2 regions of the Pseudoalteromonas sp. 1_2015MBL_MicDiv genome follow, and region 1 is predicted to be linked to the other one. Evidence: predicted binding sites of a transcription regulator. Region 1 holds the regulator's gene; the other holds the start of a gene.
The links. Region 1 encodes NrdR, which represses ribonucleotide reductase genes. Its sites were predicted from a motif close to AAACACNANATNTNGTGTTT; they were not measured.
Positions count from the first base shown of each region.

Region 2: nrdA (class 1a ribonucleoside-diphosphate reductase subunit alpha) is a predicted target of NrdR. The motif match lies at 3,517-3,536, and genes of this name have one in related genera.

Region 1 covers NZ_CP012737.1:800,189-808,071, forward strand. Annotated here, with positions in the region: gene thrB (homoserine kinase) at 1-13, shown strand, start outside; gene thrC (threonine synthase) at 25-1,308, shown strand; gene glyA (serine hydroxymethyltransferase) at 1,577-2,833, shown strand; gene nrdR (transcriptional regulator NrdR) at 3,202-3,651, shown strand; gene ribD (bifunctional diaminohydroxyphosphoribosylaminopyrimidine deaminase/5-amino-6-(5-phosphoribosylamino)uracil reductase RibD) at 3,817-4,941, shown strand; gene AOR04_RS03525 (riboflavin synthase) at 4,968-5,621, shown strand; gene ribBA (bifunctional 3,4-dihydroxy-2-butanone-4-phosphate synthase/GTP cyclohydrolase II) at 5,651-6,763, shown strand; gene ribH (6,7-dimethyl-8-ribityllumazine synthase) at 6,864-7,328, shown strand; gene nusB (transcription antitermination factor NusB) at 7,344-7,754, shown strand; gene thiL (thiamine-phosphate kinase) at 7,842-7,883, shown strand, end outside.
Region 2 covers NZ_CP012737.1:1,864,534-1,872,416, reverse strand. Annotated here, with positions in the region: gene gyrA (DNA gyrase subunit A) at 1-1,680, opposite strand, end outside; gene ubiG (bifunctional 2-polyprenyl-6-hydroxyphenol methylase/3-demethylubiquinol 3-O-methyltransferase UbiG) at 1,857-2,567, shown strand; gene AOR04_RS08445 (HAD family hydrolase) at 2,567-3,247, shown strand; gene nrdA (class 1a ribonucleoside-diphosphate reductase subunit alpha) at 3,660-5,942, shown strand; gene nrdB (class Ia ribonucleoside-diphosphate reductase subunit beta) at 6,009-7,139, shown strand; gene yfaE (class I ribonucleotide reductase maintenance protein YfaE) at 7,139-7,411, shown strand; gene aldA (aldehyde dehydrogenase) at 7,492-7,883, opposite strand, start outside.

The sequences.
Region 1 (7,883 bases):
AACAGTTTTATAGGATAGGTAGTCATGCAATTACATAATTTAAAAGATAGCTCACAAAAAGTGTCGTTCGTTGAAGCCGTAAAAACAGGTTTGGGTCGTAATCAAGGTGTGTTTTTTCCTGAAACCCTTGCCCCACTGTCCGATGTTGATGCATTGCTTGATATGGACTTTGTTACACGCAGTGGCAAAATATTATCTCACCTAATTGGTGATGAGCTACCAAGCGACACTGTGGCACAAATGGTTAAAAATGCATTTAATTTTCCAGTTAAGCTGGTGGAAGTTGAAGAGAATACATACTGCTTAGAGTTGTTTCATGGTCCTACGCTTGCGTTTAAAGACTTTGGTGGTCGCTTTATGGCAGAGTGTTTGGCGCAATTTAATAAAGATGAAAAAGTAACTATTTTAACCGCAACATCGGGCGATACTGGTGCAGCCGTTGCACATGCTTTTTATAACAAGCCAAATATTGATGTTGTAATTTTATATCCTAAAGGCAAAATTTCACTTGCTCAGCAAAAGCTATTTACTACGCTAGGTAACAATATTCATTGTTATGCAGTTGAGGGCAGCTTTGATGATTGCCAAGAGTTAGTTAAAAATGCCTTTTTAGATGAAGAAGTTAAATCAACACTTGGGCTTAATTCTGCTAATTCAATTAATATTAGCCGTTTAGTTGCTCAGGTTTGTTATTACTTTGAGGCCATTGCACAACTACCAAAAGAAAAACGCGCAACAGCGCATATATCAGTGCCAAGTGGCAACTTTGGTAATGTATGTGCTGCAATGATTGGTGCGGTTATTGGCTTACCTGTAGGTAAATTAAGTGCAACAACCAACCAAAATGATACTGTGCCGCGCTTTATGCTTGATAAAACGTGGACGCCAAGCGCAACACTTGAGTCGCTTTCAAATGCAATGGATGTAAGTAAGCCAAACAACTGGCCACGTGTGCAAACAATGTTAGATAATAACTGGTTTAGCTACGATAACTTTTATTCAACTAGCGTAAACGAGCAAGACACGCAATCGGTGATGAAAAAAATTCAACAAACGGGTTATGTTGCAGAGCCTCACACTGCTATTGCGTACCAAGGTCTTGTTGAAAATCGAGCGCCTGGTGCAGCGGGTATCTTTTTAGCGACCGCTCACCCTGCTAAGTTTAAAGAAAGCGTGGAGGATATTTTAAATATTGAATTGGATATGCCAAAACCACTTAGCGATGCATTAGCAAAACCATGTCTAGCAAGCGATATAAACGCCGATTACGACGCATTACGTACAGAAATACTTGCAAAGCTAGGATAATAAAAAATAACAATTAAAGCGGCTATGGCCGCTTTTTTTATAAATTATAATTCAAAAAAGAGAGGCTTTCATTAGCTAATTAAATGTGAAAAATGAAATGCATTTAAAATAGTTATGTACTTATTAAAAAATATCATCTTAAAAAGTCTGTGAAATAGTTTCAATCCCTGTTTAAATATCCTCAACTTAAGAGCGTAGGCAAAGAGTCGTTTAAAGCGTACAATAAAGCCTCTAAAAAACACCATACACGTTGCCCTAGGAGACCCCAATGTTAGAACGTAGCATGAATATTTCGGATTTTGATCCAGAGTTATTTGACGCAATCACTAAAGAAACTGCTCGCCAAGAAGAGCACATTGAACTAATTGCATCTGAAAACTACTGTAGCCCACGTGTACTAGAAGCACAGGGTTCACAGCTTACTAACAAATACGCAGAAGGTTACCCAGGCAAACGTTATTATGGCGGTTGTGAGCATGTAGATGTTGTTGAGCAATTAGCAATTGACCGTGCTAACGAATTATTTGGTTCTGACTACGCAAACGTACAGCCACATGCCGGTTCGCAAGCAAATGCTGCTGTTTTTCTAGCGCTATTAGAAGCAGGCGACACTGTACTTGGTATGAGCTTAGCTCATGGTGGTCACTTAACTCACGGTTCTCACGTAAGCTTCTCTGGTAAGCTTTACAATGCAATACAATACGGACTAGATGAAGCAACGGGCGAAATTGATTACGCACAAGTTGAAGCACTAGCACTTGAGCACAAACCAAAAATGATTATTGGTGGTTTCTCAGCGTACTCAGGTATTGTTGATTGGGCTAAATTCCGTGAAATTGCTGACAAAGTAGGTGCTTACCTGTTTGTTGATATGGCTCACGTTGCAGGTTTAATTGCGGCAGGGGTTTACCCAAGCCCAGTTCCTCATGCACATGTTGTAACTACAACTACGCATAAAACACTTGCTGGTCCTCGTGGTGGTTTAATTATTTCTGCATGTGGCGACGAAGCAATCTATAAAAAGCTTAACAGCGCAGTTTTCCCTGGTGGCCAAGGTGGCCCTTTATGTCACGTTATTGCAGCAAAAGCAGTGGCATTTAAAGAAGCGCTTCAACCAGAATTTAAAGTATACCAAACACAAGTTGTTAAAAACGCAAAAGCAATGGTTGCTGTAATGCAAGAGCGCGGCTACAAAATCGTATCTGACAAAACTGAAAACCACTTATTCCTACTCGATTTGATCGATAAAGATATTACTGGTAAAGATGCAGACGCAGCCCTTGGTAACGCTAACATCACAGTTAATAAAAACTCAGTGCCAAACGATCCACGTTCTCCATTTGTAACATCTGGTTTGCGTATTGGTTCTCCTGCAATCACTCGTCGTGGTTTCAAAGAAGAAGAATCAAAAGAGCTTGCTGGCTGGATTTGTGACGTACTAGATAACATCACTGATGAATCTGTACAGGTGCAAGTTAAAGAAAAAGTTAAAGCAATTTGTGCAAAATTACCTGTTTACGCTTAATTGCATAAGCAGCAGTAATTTAGAGCACATAGGCTAGGGGCCTGTTTATCTTTCGAGGTTTAATTTGCAGTAGTATGTTTGGTTTTTAGGCAAGGCAGAGTCTATGTAGTGTGGTTACTCCACACAAATAGGCGATAACGCAGCATAAATGGCAAACATGCACTGCCCTCGGGTTCGTCCTAGGGGCGATTTACTCTTTGTTGCTCGGTTTTTACTTAGCCCACTAGGTTACAAACCTCGCGCCGCGATTAAATCGCCCCTAGATAGAACAAATTTAATCCTGAAAGGTCAACAGGCCCTATTTTTTTGCTAAGATAAAAGACCGCTATTTAGCGGTCTTTTTTGTTTTAAAACGGAAGTACCGAGCTATGCATTGTCCATTTTGTACCGCAAAAGATACTAAAGTTATTGACTCACGCCTTGTTGGCGGCGGCCATCAAGTTCGCAGGCGTCGTGAGTGTAACGACTGCCACGAGCGCTTTACTACATTTGAAGGCGCTGAACTGGTTATGCCTCGTGTTATTAAACAAGACGGTAGCCGCGAACCATTTAACGAAGATAAATTATTAAATGGCTTAAATCGCGCACTCGAAAAACGCCCAGTGAGCACAGAGCAAGTAGACGAAGTAGTGAATATAATAAAATCGCAGTTGCGTGCTACAGGCGAGCGAGAAATTTCAAGCCATTTGGTGGGTGAATGCATTATGGAAGCCCTCAAAAAGCTCGATAAAGTAGCTTACGTAAGATTTGCCTCTGTTTATCGTTCGTTTGAAGACATACGCGAATTTGGCGAAGAAATTGCCCGTTTAGGGGAGTAATACCAATTTTATTAAAAACATGATCATTCTATCGCATTAAATAGCGCACTCACTGCGTTAAAAATTATTTATATAGAATAACTATATGTCATAATTTTCGCCTTGTTATTACGCTATTTTCTTAGCGCTATAATAGAACACTTATTTAACGCAATTGGTATAACAATGCAAAGCCAAACTACTTTTACTGAACATGACGAAATGTATATGGCACGTGCCATAGAACTTGCCAAAAAAGGCCGGTTTACTACCACGCCTAACCCTAATGTTGGCTGTGTATTAGTTAAAAATAATCAAATAATTGGTGAGGGTTTTCATCAATTAGCAGGTCAAGGTCATGCTGAAGTAAATGCACTGGCAATCGCTGGAAAAAATGCACAAGGTGCAACGGCTTATGTAACGCTTGAACCGTGTAGTCATTATGGGCGTACGCCACCGTGCGCTGAAGGCTTAAAAAAGGCGGGCGTAGTAAAAGTAATTGCCGCTATGGTTGATACAAACCCACAAGTTGCAGGCAAAGGCCTTAAAATATTGAGCGACGCCGGTATTGACGTTGCTTATGGGTTACTTGAATCACAAGCGCGGGCACTTAACGTTGGCTTTTTTAAGCGTATGGAACAAGGCTTACCTTATGTGACCTGTAAAATGGCAGCAAGTATTGATGGTAAAACAGCGCTTAAAAATGGGCAAAGTAAGTGGATCACAAGTCCTGCTGCTCGACAAGACGTACAATTATACCGAGCGAAAAGCTGCGCTATTTTAACCGGTGCCGATACCGTGTTAGTCGATGATGCTAAACTTAATGTGCGACTAAGTGAGCTGCCTTGCACACTGCCTACTGATTTGCCGCTTCGCCAGCCCGTGCGTGTTATAATTGACTCTCAAAACCGTTTAACACCTGACCTTGCTTTATTTGAAATCCAAAGTGATGTAATTATATTTACCATTAAGGTTGATAAATCATTGCAATGGCCGCATTTTGTAAAGCATATTGAAGTCAGTGAAAGTAACGGTAAAGTTGATTTACAAGCCGTTTTAGAAAAACTTGGGCAACTGCAGTTTAATAATGTTTGGCTTGAAGCTGGCGCAACACTTGCTGGTAAAATGACAGAGCTTAATTTAGTTGACGAGTTTGTTTTTTATTTAGCGCCTAAACTAATGGGCCATGATGCAAAAAGTTTAGTTAATTTTCCTGAATTGACGAGTATGCAAAACACCGTTGATTTAACATTTAATGAATGTGCGCGCATTGGTGACGACTTACGTATCACCGCGTTAAAAACTCATTAAAATCACTTAATAAAAAGAGTAGCGCTATGTTTACTGGGATAATAGAAGCCACAGGCAAAATTGCTTTATTACAAAAAAAACAAGGCGACTTAGCCATTCGTATCCAAAGTGCTGACCTTGATATGAAAGACGTAAAGCTAGGCGACAGCATTGCAACCAATGGCGTTTGCTTAACCGTAGTTGATAAACATATTGACGGTTTTAGTGCTGATTTATCTAACGAGACGATTGGTTTAACCGGTTTTGCTCACTATGCTTTAGGGCAAACGGTGAATCTTGAAAAAGCCATGCAACCTGTTTCGCGTTTAGGCGGTCATTTAGTATCTGGCCATGTTGATGGCATAGCAACGATTACAAGCATTACAGCAAACGCTCGAGCAACAGAGTATTGGCTTACAACCGAAGAAAATTTAATGAAATACATTCCTTACAAAGGTTCGGTATGTATTGATGGTATAAGCCTGACAGTAAACGCTGTAGAAGGTAATAAATTCAAATTAACAATTGTCCCACATACGAGTGAGCAAACCACAATTGCTCATTTTAAAGTAGGCACTCAAGTTAATTTAGAAGTCGATCAAATTGCACGTTATTTAGAGCGCCTTATAAAAGGTGCAGAGCAACCAACGGGCTCTGATATTTCGATGAGCTTACTCGCTAAAGCGGGTTTTATTAAATAACGAAACTGATAACTTACACGAGCAAATTTATGAATTTACACAGCGCACAAGAAATCATCGACGATATTAAAGCCGGTAAAATGGTTATTTTAATGGATGATGAAGATAGAGAAAATGAAGGCGATTTAATAATAGCTGCTGAGCATATTAGCGCAGAAGCGATTAATTTCATGGCTACCCATGGCCGTGGTTTAATTTGTTTAACCATGACGCAAGAGCGTTGCGAGCAACTTGATTTACCGTTAATGGTTAAAAACAATGGTGCAGCATTTTCGACTAACTTTACAATGTCGATAGAAGCATCTAAAGGTGTTACAACCGGTATTTCAGCAGCAGATAGAGCGCGCACAGTGCAAGCGGCTATAGCTAAAGGTGCAATACCAAGTGATATTGTGCAGCCGGGGCATATTTTTCCTATTATGGCACAACCTGGTGGCGTATTAACTCGCGCAGGACACACCGAAGCTGGCTGTGATTTAGCGCGTTTGGCTGGGCTTGAAGCATCATCTGTTATTGTTGAAATACTTAATGCTGATGGCACCATGGCGCGTCGCCCTGATTTAGAAGTCTTTGCGAAAGAGCACGGTATTAAAATTGGCACCATTGCTGATTTAATCGAATACCGCAACTTAAACGAAACAACAATTGAGCAAGTAGCAAAATGTAAGTTACCAACAGAGCATGGTGAGTTTGATTTGGTGACTTACAAAGACACAATTGACGGCCAATTACATTACGTATTGCTCAAAGGCGATATAAAAGATCAAGAGCCGACAAATGTACGTGTACATTTACAAAGTACCTTTAACGATATTCTACTTTCGGACAGAAGTGCTGAGCGTAGTTGGGGTCTTTCTGAAGCAATGGCCTATATTGCTAAAAATGAAGGTGCTTTAGTTATTTTAGGTAAGCAAGAAAGCACTGAAGAATTAGAAGCAACAGTAAAAGCATTCGCGGCAGCTGATGCTGGCGAAAGCGTTACACCACGTAAATTCAAAGGTACATCTCGTACTGTTGGCGTAGGCTCGCAAATACTTGCCGATCTTGGAATTAAACAAATGCGATTAATGAGTCGTCCTAAAAAGTACCATGCACTTTCGGGCTTTCATTTAGAAGTTGTTGATTACATTGAGCCACAATAAGCATCACGCTTAAACTAGGCTATTATTTTATTTTTATGGTATGATGCGCAGCAATTTTTGCGCAATCGCAACCGCTTGAACTTATTTTTAGGGTTATCAAATGAAAATTATTGAAGGTAATAAGTACGCTCCAGGCAAAAAGTTTGCCATTGTCATTTCTCGTTTTAATGACTTTATTGGTAGCAGCCTCCTTGCAGGTGCTGTTGATGAGCTAAAACGCACTGGTGGCGTATCTGATGACGACATTACCGTTATTTATGTACCAGGCGCGGTAGAATTACCTTTAGCGGCTAAACGCGTTGCAGCAAAAAAAGAGTATGATGCAATCATCGCATTAGGCGTAGTGATCAGAGGTGGTACACCACACTTTGACCTAGTTGCTGGCGAATCAAACAAAGGTCTTGCGCAAGTATCACTTGAGTATGATATCCCGGTTGCATTTGGCGTATTAACCACAGAAAGCATTGAACAAGCAATTGAGCGTGCTGGCACCAAAATGGGCAATAAAGGCGGCGAAGCTGCTTTAGGCGCGCTTGAAATGGTTAATGTGTTAGATAAAATTTAAGTTTAAGGAATTTTTGTGAAACCAGCAGCAAGACGTAAAGCACGTATCTTAGCACTCCAAGCCGTTTATTCTTGGCAAATAAGTGGCAATCTAATTGCCGATATCGAACAACAAATGTTGATCGAAACAGACGTTACTAAAATTGATGTTGAATACTTTAAAGATTTAGCGACGGGTGTTGCTGTAAATTACAAGCAACTAGACGAAGCTGTATCACCACATTTAACACGTCCGTTTGATGACTTAGATATGGTTGAGCGTGCAATTTTACGTTTAAGCAGCTATGAGCTTAAGTTCCGTGAAGACGTACCTTATAAAGTTGCTATTAACGAAGGTATTGAGCTTGCCAAAATTTTTGGCGCTGAAGATAGCCATAAATTTGTAAACGGTGTACTTGATAAAGCTGTTAAGCATTTACGCAAGTAATAACAATTCACTCTGAATTTTAAATTTCAGATTGATTGGTTAAACAACCGTTAAAAGGAGAGCCGGCATAGGTCGGCTTTTTTGTGTATGAAGGAATTTGAATTAATTAATCGCTACTTTAAAGGTCGC
Region 2 (7,883 bases), 1.1 Mb from region 1:
TGCTTCGTAATCAGACAATGCCTGATATTTCACATAACCTTCGTGAGAAAGCGTTACTACAACGTCTTCTTCGGTAATTAAATCTTCTAAGCTAATATCGTGAGCCGCTGCATTAATTTCAGTACGACGTTCATCGCCGTATTGTGCTTTAATTTCAACTAACTCATCACGAATAACTTCCATTAAACGCTCTGGCGTTGCCAAAATATGTAAAAGCTCAGCAATTAAATCTAATAGTGTTTGATATTCACTCAGGATTTTTTCATGCTCAAGACCTGTTAGCTTGTGTAAGCGTAAATCTAGGATTGCTTGGGCTTGTTGCTCTGAAATAAAATACTGACCGTCGCGAATACCTAAATCAGCAGCTAGCCAATCTGGACGTGCAACATTATCTTCGCCTGCTTTTTCAAGCATTGATTTTACATTACCTAATTCCCACGAACGTGCCGTTAAAGCAACTTTAGCTTCAGCAGGTGTAGGGGATTTACGAATAAGTTCGATAATAGGGTCAATGTTTGCAAGCGCAATAGCTAAACCCTCTAGCATATGTGCACGATCGCGGGCTTTGCGTAAATCAAATACTGTACGACGAGTTACTACTTCACGACGGTGAATAATAAACTCTTCTAGCATTTCTTTTAAGTTGAAACACTTAGGCTGGTTGTTAATTAACGCAACCATATTCATACCAAACACAGTTTGTAACTGAGTCTGCGCATACAAGTTGTTTAAAATAACCTCGCCTACGTCACCACGTTTGATCTCAATAACGATACGCATACCGTCTTTGTCTGATTCATCACGTAGTGCACTAATGCCTTCAATTTTTTTATCTTTAACAAGCTCAGCAATTTTTTCAATTAAGCGTGCTTTGTTAACTTGATAAGGAATTTCGTGAACGATAATTGTTTCACGGCCTGTTTTTTCATCCGTTTCAATCTCAGCACGTGCACGCATGTACACTTTACCACGGCCAGTTTGGTATGCTTGTTCAATACCTTTCTTACCGTTGATAATTGCAGCGGTTGGAAAATCTGGGCCCGGAATATAATCCATTAACTCAGTTATAGTTAATTCAGGATTGATTATAAGCGCTAAACAACCATTAATAACTTCTGTTAAGTTATGTGGTGGGATATTTGTAGCCATACCTACCGCAATACCTGATGATCCGTTAACTAATAAGTTAGGGACCTTTGTTGGTAAAACGTCAGGGATTTGTTCTGTGCCGTCGTAGTTAGGAACGAAATCAACCGTTTCTTTTTCAAGATCAGCTAATAGCTCATGCGACATTTTTGCCATACGTACTTCTGTATAACGCATTGCCGCAGCTGAATCGCCATCAACCGAACCGAAGTTACCTTGGCCATCTACAAGCATATAACGTAGTGAGAATGGCTGAGCCATACGAACTATCGTGTCATAAACTGCACTGTCGCCGTGTGGGTGGTATTTACCGATTACGTCACCGACCACACGGGCCGATTTTTTGTAAGGCTTGTTCCAGTCATTACTAAGCTCGTTCATTGCAAACAAAACGCGGCGATGAACAGGTTTTAAGCCGTCACGTACGTCTGGTAATGCACGTCCTACAATTACGCTCATCGCGTAATCTAAGTAGGAGTTTTTTAACTCGTCTTCAATATTGACTGGCAGAATTTCATTGGCGAGATCAGTCATTTGATATCACATTCCTTCAGTATCAGCTCTCAACGACCCGGTATTGGGGATTAAGAGTATTGTTATTATTTCTAACAGCCATGCTATCACAATTAATTTTAATTTACAGGCGCAAAACTTTGCGATTTACCAATTTAGCCCTATATAATGGCCTCAGATTGACGAGGAAGTATTTTATGACCGAACATCAAAATGTAGATCACGCAGAAATAGCAAAATTTGAAGCCATCGCCGAGCGTTGGTGGGACCTAGACGGAGAATTCAAACCTCTTCACGAAATTAACCCGTTACGTTTAGACTTTATAGCAAACAAAACGCAAGGTTTATTCGATAAAGAAACACTCGACGTTGGCTGTGGTGGCGGTATTTTAAGCCAAAGCATGGCGCGCATGGGCGCAAAAGTAACTGGCATCGACATGGGGCAAGAGCCTTTAACTGTTGCTAAGTTGCACAGTTTAGAAACTGGCGTAAATGTAGATTATATAAAAGTGCCTGCAGAAGAGTTTGCTTCACAAAATCCAGAGCGCTTTGATGTAATAACCTGTATGGAAATGCTTGAGCACGTTCCCGACCCAGCATCTATCATTCATGCCGTAGCCGCATTAGCCAAACCAGGCGCAGACGTGTTTTTTTCAACCCTGAACAAAACACCTAAAGCATACTTATACGCTATTGTTGGTGCTGAAAAGCTTTTAAAAATGGTGCCTGAAGGTACACACGACCATAAAAAGTTTATAAAACCTGCACAGCTCATTGCATGGGCAGAGCAAGCGGGTTTAAAAGTTCGTGCAAGTACAGGCCTTTCTTATAACCCACTATCAAAGCAATATACGCTTAATAACGACGTTAGCGTAAATTACATACTTTATTTTGAGAAGTTAGCTTAATGGCTAACTCTCAAGCCCCCCATCCCCTTATTGAGTACGATGCATTTTTATTTGATTTAGACGGCACCCTACTCGACACTGCTGATGATTTAGGTGCCGCTTTAAACGCGGTGCTTATTAGCAATAAAATAGAGCCTGTTAGTAGTGATATATACCGTCCTGCGGCATCTAACGGCGCTGGCGCATTATTAGAGGCTGGTTTTAAAGCGTTATGGGACAAACAACCCCAAAACGAGCTTATAAAGCAATTAGTTGACGAGTACGCTGCAAACATAGCAAATCACACACGCTGCTTCAGCGGAGTTGAATCGTTACTTATCGCCCTAGATCAGAAAAAGATCAAATGGGGGATCATGACTAACAAACCAGGGTTTTTAACCGATCCTTTAGTTGCAGCTATTCCTGCTTTAAAAAATGCCAGTGTAGTAATAAGTGGTGACACTTTAGCAGAGGCTAAGCCATCACCTTTACCACTGCTACATTGTGCAAAGCTTATGCAAGTACAGCCAAAGCGTTGTTTATACATTGGTGATGCACAGCGTGACATACAAGCAGGCAAAGCAGCAGGTATGCATACCGCGACTGCACTTTGGGGTTACATTCCCAGTGAAGATGAGGCATTAAGCTGGAAAGCCAATTTAAACTGGCTAAGTCCAATTGATGGTTTTAACCATATATAGTGCTATGTTAATTAATAAACACTATATATTGTGATTGTGTTAGTTTTTAGGCAAAGCTTGCTGATAAAAAAAGCAGTCAAAATTTATTTTTAAAATGCGTAAATTTAGCAGATCATTAGTTGATTTTTGCATATTTCAACTTAAATGATTGTTCGAAGGTGAGTGTCTACTAACACAAATGCGTTATCCCAAAGTTATCCACAAACAGGGGCAATTATGTCCCTTGCAAAACAATGCAGACCACACTATCTTGTGATCTCTAAATTGAACAACACCAGATATTGTGGCCAAATGTTATTCAATTAAATTCACTAATTTGGTGAAACCTATAATAAATGAGCACTACACCTTGCTAATTTGAGGTGTAAACATTGGTCAAAATACATAATCCCCAAGGAATACAGGCAAAGCTATGAACCAACAGTTATCTGTAAGCAAACGTGACGGGCGTAAAGAGCCGCTTGATCTTGATAAGATCCATCGCGTTATTGAATGGGCCGCCGAAGGTTTAAATAACGTTTCGGTTTCACAAGTTGAATTAAAATCACACATTCAATTTTACGATGGTATTCGTACCAAAGATATTCACGAAACCATTATTAAAGCAGCTGCAGATCAGATTTCAAAAGAATCGCCAGATTACCAGTATTTATCAGCGCGTTTAGCTGTATTCCACCTACGTAAAAAAGCCTATGGCCAATTTGAGCCACCACGTTTATTTGATCATGTAACTAAAATGGTTGAAGACAAACGCTATGATGCTCACTTATTAGTAGATTATACAGAGCAAGAGTTAGATGAGCTTGATGCGTACCTTGATCATTCTCGCGATCTTAACTTCAGCTACGCTGCTGTAAAACAGCTTGAAGGTAAGTACCTCGTTCAAAACCGTGTAACAGGTGAAATTTACGAAAGCGCACAGTTTTTATATATTTTAGTAGCGGCAAGTTTATTTGCTGACTACCCACGTGAAACGCGTACTAATTACATTAAACGTTTTTATGATGCGGTATCGTTATTTAAGATTTCATTGCCTACACCAATAATGGCTGGTGTTCGTACCCCTACTCGTCAATTTAGCTCATGTGTATTAATTGAATGTGGCGACAGCCTCGATTCAATCAATGCAACATCATCAGCTATTGTTAAGTACGTTTCACAACGTGCGGGTATTGGTATTAACGCAGGTCGAATTCGTGCGCTAGGTAGCCATATTCGTAATGGCGAAGCGTATCACACTGGTTGTATTCCTTTTTATAAGCACTTTCAAACAGCGGTTAAAAGTTGTTCGCAAGGTGGTGTACGTGGCGGCGCTGCAACATTGTTCTACCCGCTTTGGCACCTAGAAGTAGAAAACCTACTGGTACTTAAAAATAATCGTGGTGTAGAGGACAACCGTGTTCGTCACCTAGATTACGGCGTACAATTTAATAAATTAATGTATTCTCGTTTAATTAAAGACGATTACATTACGTTATTTAGCCCATCAGATGTGCCTGGCCTTTATGATGCATTTTTTGAAGACCAAGCAGAATTTGATGCGCTTTACGTCAAATACGAACAAGACGAGTCTATCCGTAAAAAGCGTATCAAAGCCATTGAGCTTTTCTCTATGTTTGCCCAAGAACGTGCAAGTACTGGTCGTATTTACTTACAAAATGTGGATCACTGTAATACACACAGCCCGTTCATTGCTAAAGTTGCGCCTATTCGCCAATCTAACTTATGTTTAGAAATTGCATTGCCAACTAAGCCACTTAATAACGTAAATGACGAAGAAGGCGAAATTGCCCTTTGTACACTTTCTGCGTTTAACTTAGGTGCAATAGAATCACTTGATGAGCTTGAAGAATTAGCTGAGCTTGCTGTACGTGCACTTGATAACTTACTTGATTTCCAAGACTACCCTGTACCGGCTGCTAAAAATGCAACTATGGGACGCCGTACGTTAGGAATAGGTGTAATTAACTACGCATACTACCTAGCTAAAAACGGTAAACGTTATTCAGATGGCAGCGCGAACGCCCTGACTCACAAAACATTTGAAGCGATTCAATACTACTTGATGAAAGCATCTAACGAGCTTGCTAAAGAGCGTGGTGCATGTCCTAAGTTTAACGAAACAACGTACTATCAAGGCATTATGCCAACTGATACGTACAAACGTGATTTAGATAAGATTTGTGATGAACCACTTCATCTTGATTGGGATACATTACGTGCAAACATTAAAGAGCACGGCATGCGTAACTCAACATTAAGTGCGTTAATGCCATCAGAAACATCGTCGCAAATCTCTAACGCTACAAACGGTATTGAGCCTCCACGTGGTCATATTAGTGTTAAAGCAAGCAAAGATGGTATTTTAAAACAAGTAGTTCCTGAGTATGAACGCTTAAAAAATAACTATGAGTTATTATGGGATATCCCATCAAACGATGGTTACTTACAGCTTGTAGGCATAATGCAAAAATTTGTTGACCAAACAATCTCAGCAAACACAAATTATGATCCAAACAAGTTCGAAGGCGGTAAAGTACCTATGCAAGTCTTATTAAAAGACTTACTGAGCGCATACAAACTGGGCGTTAAAACGTTGTACTATCACAACACCCGTGATGGCGCATCAGATTCACAAGAAGACACTCCAGAAGTGGAAGATGATGATTGTGAAGGCGGCGCGTGTAAAATATAACTGCTGATTTTTATTTTAAGCGGGCATTTAGCCCGCTTTTTCTGATAGTTTTTTTGAGTGATAAACATGTCTTATACTACTTTTAGCCGAAACCATAATAACCAAATGCAAGAGCCAATGTTTTTTGGCCAAACAGTTAACGTATCTCGTTACGACCAACAAAAGTACCCTATCTTTGAAAAGCTAATCGAAAAACAATTGTCTTTCTTTTGGCGTCCTGAGGAAGTGGACGTAAGTAAAGACCGTTTAGACTTTCAGGCATTACCAGATCACGAAAAGCACATATTTTTAAGTAACTTAAAATACCAAACATTACTTGATAGTGTACAAGGGCGTTCACCAAACGTAGCCCTACTGCCTATCGTATCGCTACCAGAACTTGAAACATGGATAGAAACATGGGCGTTTAGTGAAACAATTCACAGCCGCTCATACACACATATTATCCGTAACGTAACACAAGCACCTGAGCTTATTTTTGATGACATTGTTAGCAACGATAAAATTAGCGAACGTGCTGATGCGGTAACAAAATATTACGATGACCTAATTAACTCTGTATCACTTTACAATTTATACGGTGAAGGAAAACACGAAATTAACGGTAAAACCGTTATCGTGAATTTATTTGAGCTTAAAAAGAAACTTTACCTTGCAATGATGTCGGTAAATATTTTAGAGGCGATTCGTTTTTACGTAAGCTTTGCATGTTCGTTTGCGTTTGCTGAGCGTGAACTGATGGAAGGTAACGCTAAAATCATCAAGCTTATTGCGCGCGATGAAGCACTGCATCTTTCGGGTACTCAGCATATTTTAAATATTATGCAAGACGGTAAAGACGACCCAGAAATGGCGATTATTGCCGCTCAGTGCCGAGACGAAGCAATTAAAATGTTTGTTGAAGCCGCAGAGCAAGAAAAAGAATGGGCAGAATACCTGTTTAAAGATGGCTCAATGATTGGTTTAAATAAACATATTTTATGTCAGTACGTTGAATACATCACCAACGCCCGTATGACTGCGATTGGCTTACCTGCACAGTTTGAAAACAACAGTAACCCTATTCCATGGATCAACTCATGGCTCGTGTCTGATAATGTACAAGTCGCACCACAAGAAGCAGAAATAAGCTCATACCTTGTTGGTCAAATAGACTCTCAAGTTGATGCATCAGAATTTGGTGATTTTGATTTATAATGAGTGACAAGTCGACTGCAAGCATAACGCTTGCAGAAAACAGCCAGTGTATAGAATTTAATACTGGCTGCCCTTCTCTTTTACACTGCTTAGAATCCATGAAAATAGACGTCGCATTCCAATGCCGTGAAGGCTACTGTGGAGCTTGCAGAGCTACTTTAGTGTCTGGCAGTGTTGAGTATAACGAAGAGCCACTTGCGTTTGTACGAGAAGGCGAAATATTGTTGTGCTGCTGTAAACCCAATGGCGATATAAGTATTAATTTAAAGTAATCTGCTGACAAATAAAAAGCCAATAATGAAAACATTATTGGCTTTTTGCTTAAGCTGCATTACGGCTAAATTTTGGAGTATTATTTTTCTTTCAAATAAACGGTTTTCTTCTCTAGATATTGCTCTAGACCAAATTTACCATCTTCGCCGCCAAAGCCGCTCTGTTTCCAGCCATTATGAAAACCTTGGTGCTGCTCACCCATACCACGGTTAATATAAACTTCACCCACTTCTAATTCGTTAATGGCTTTATTAATATCGAAAAAGTTTTGCGTAAATATATAAGCGCTTAAGCCATAAATACTGTCGTTACAGTATTCAATCGCTTGCTCCATATCTTTAACTTTAACAATAGGGAGTACTGGGCCAAAAGTTTCTTCGTGCACTGCAATGTTATCTTGCTTAACGTCTACAAGTAACGTGGGTTCGTACCAACAACCGCCTTCAAAACCCTCAACAGAAGCAACTTTAC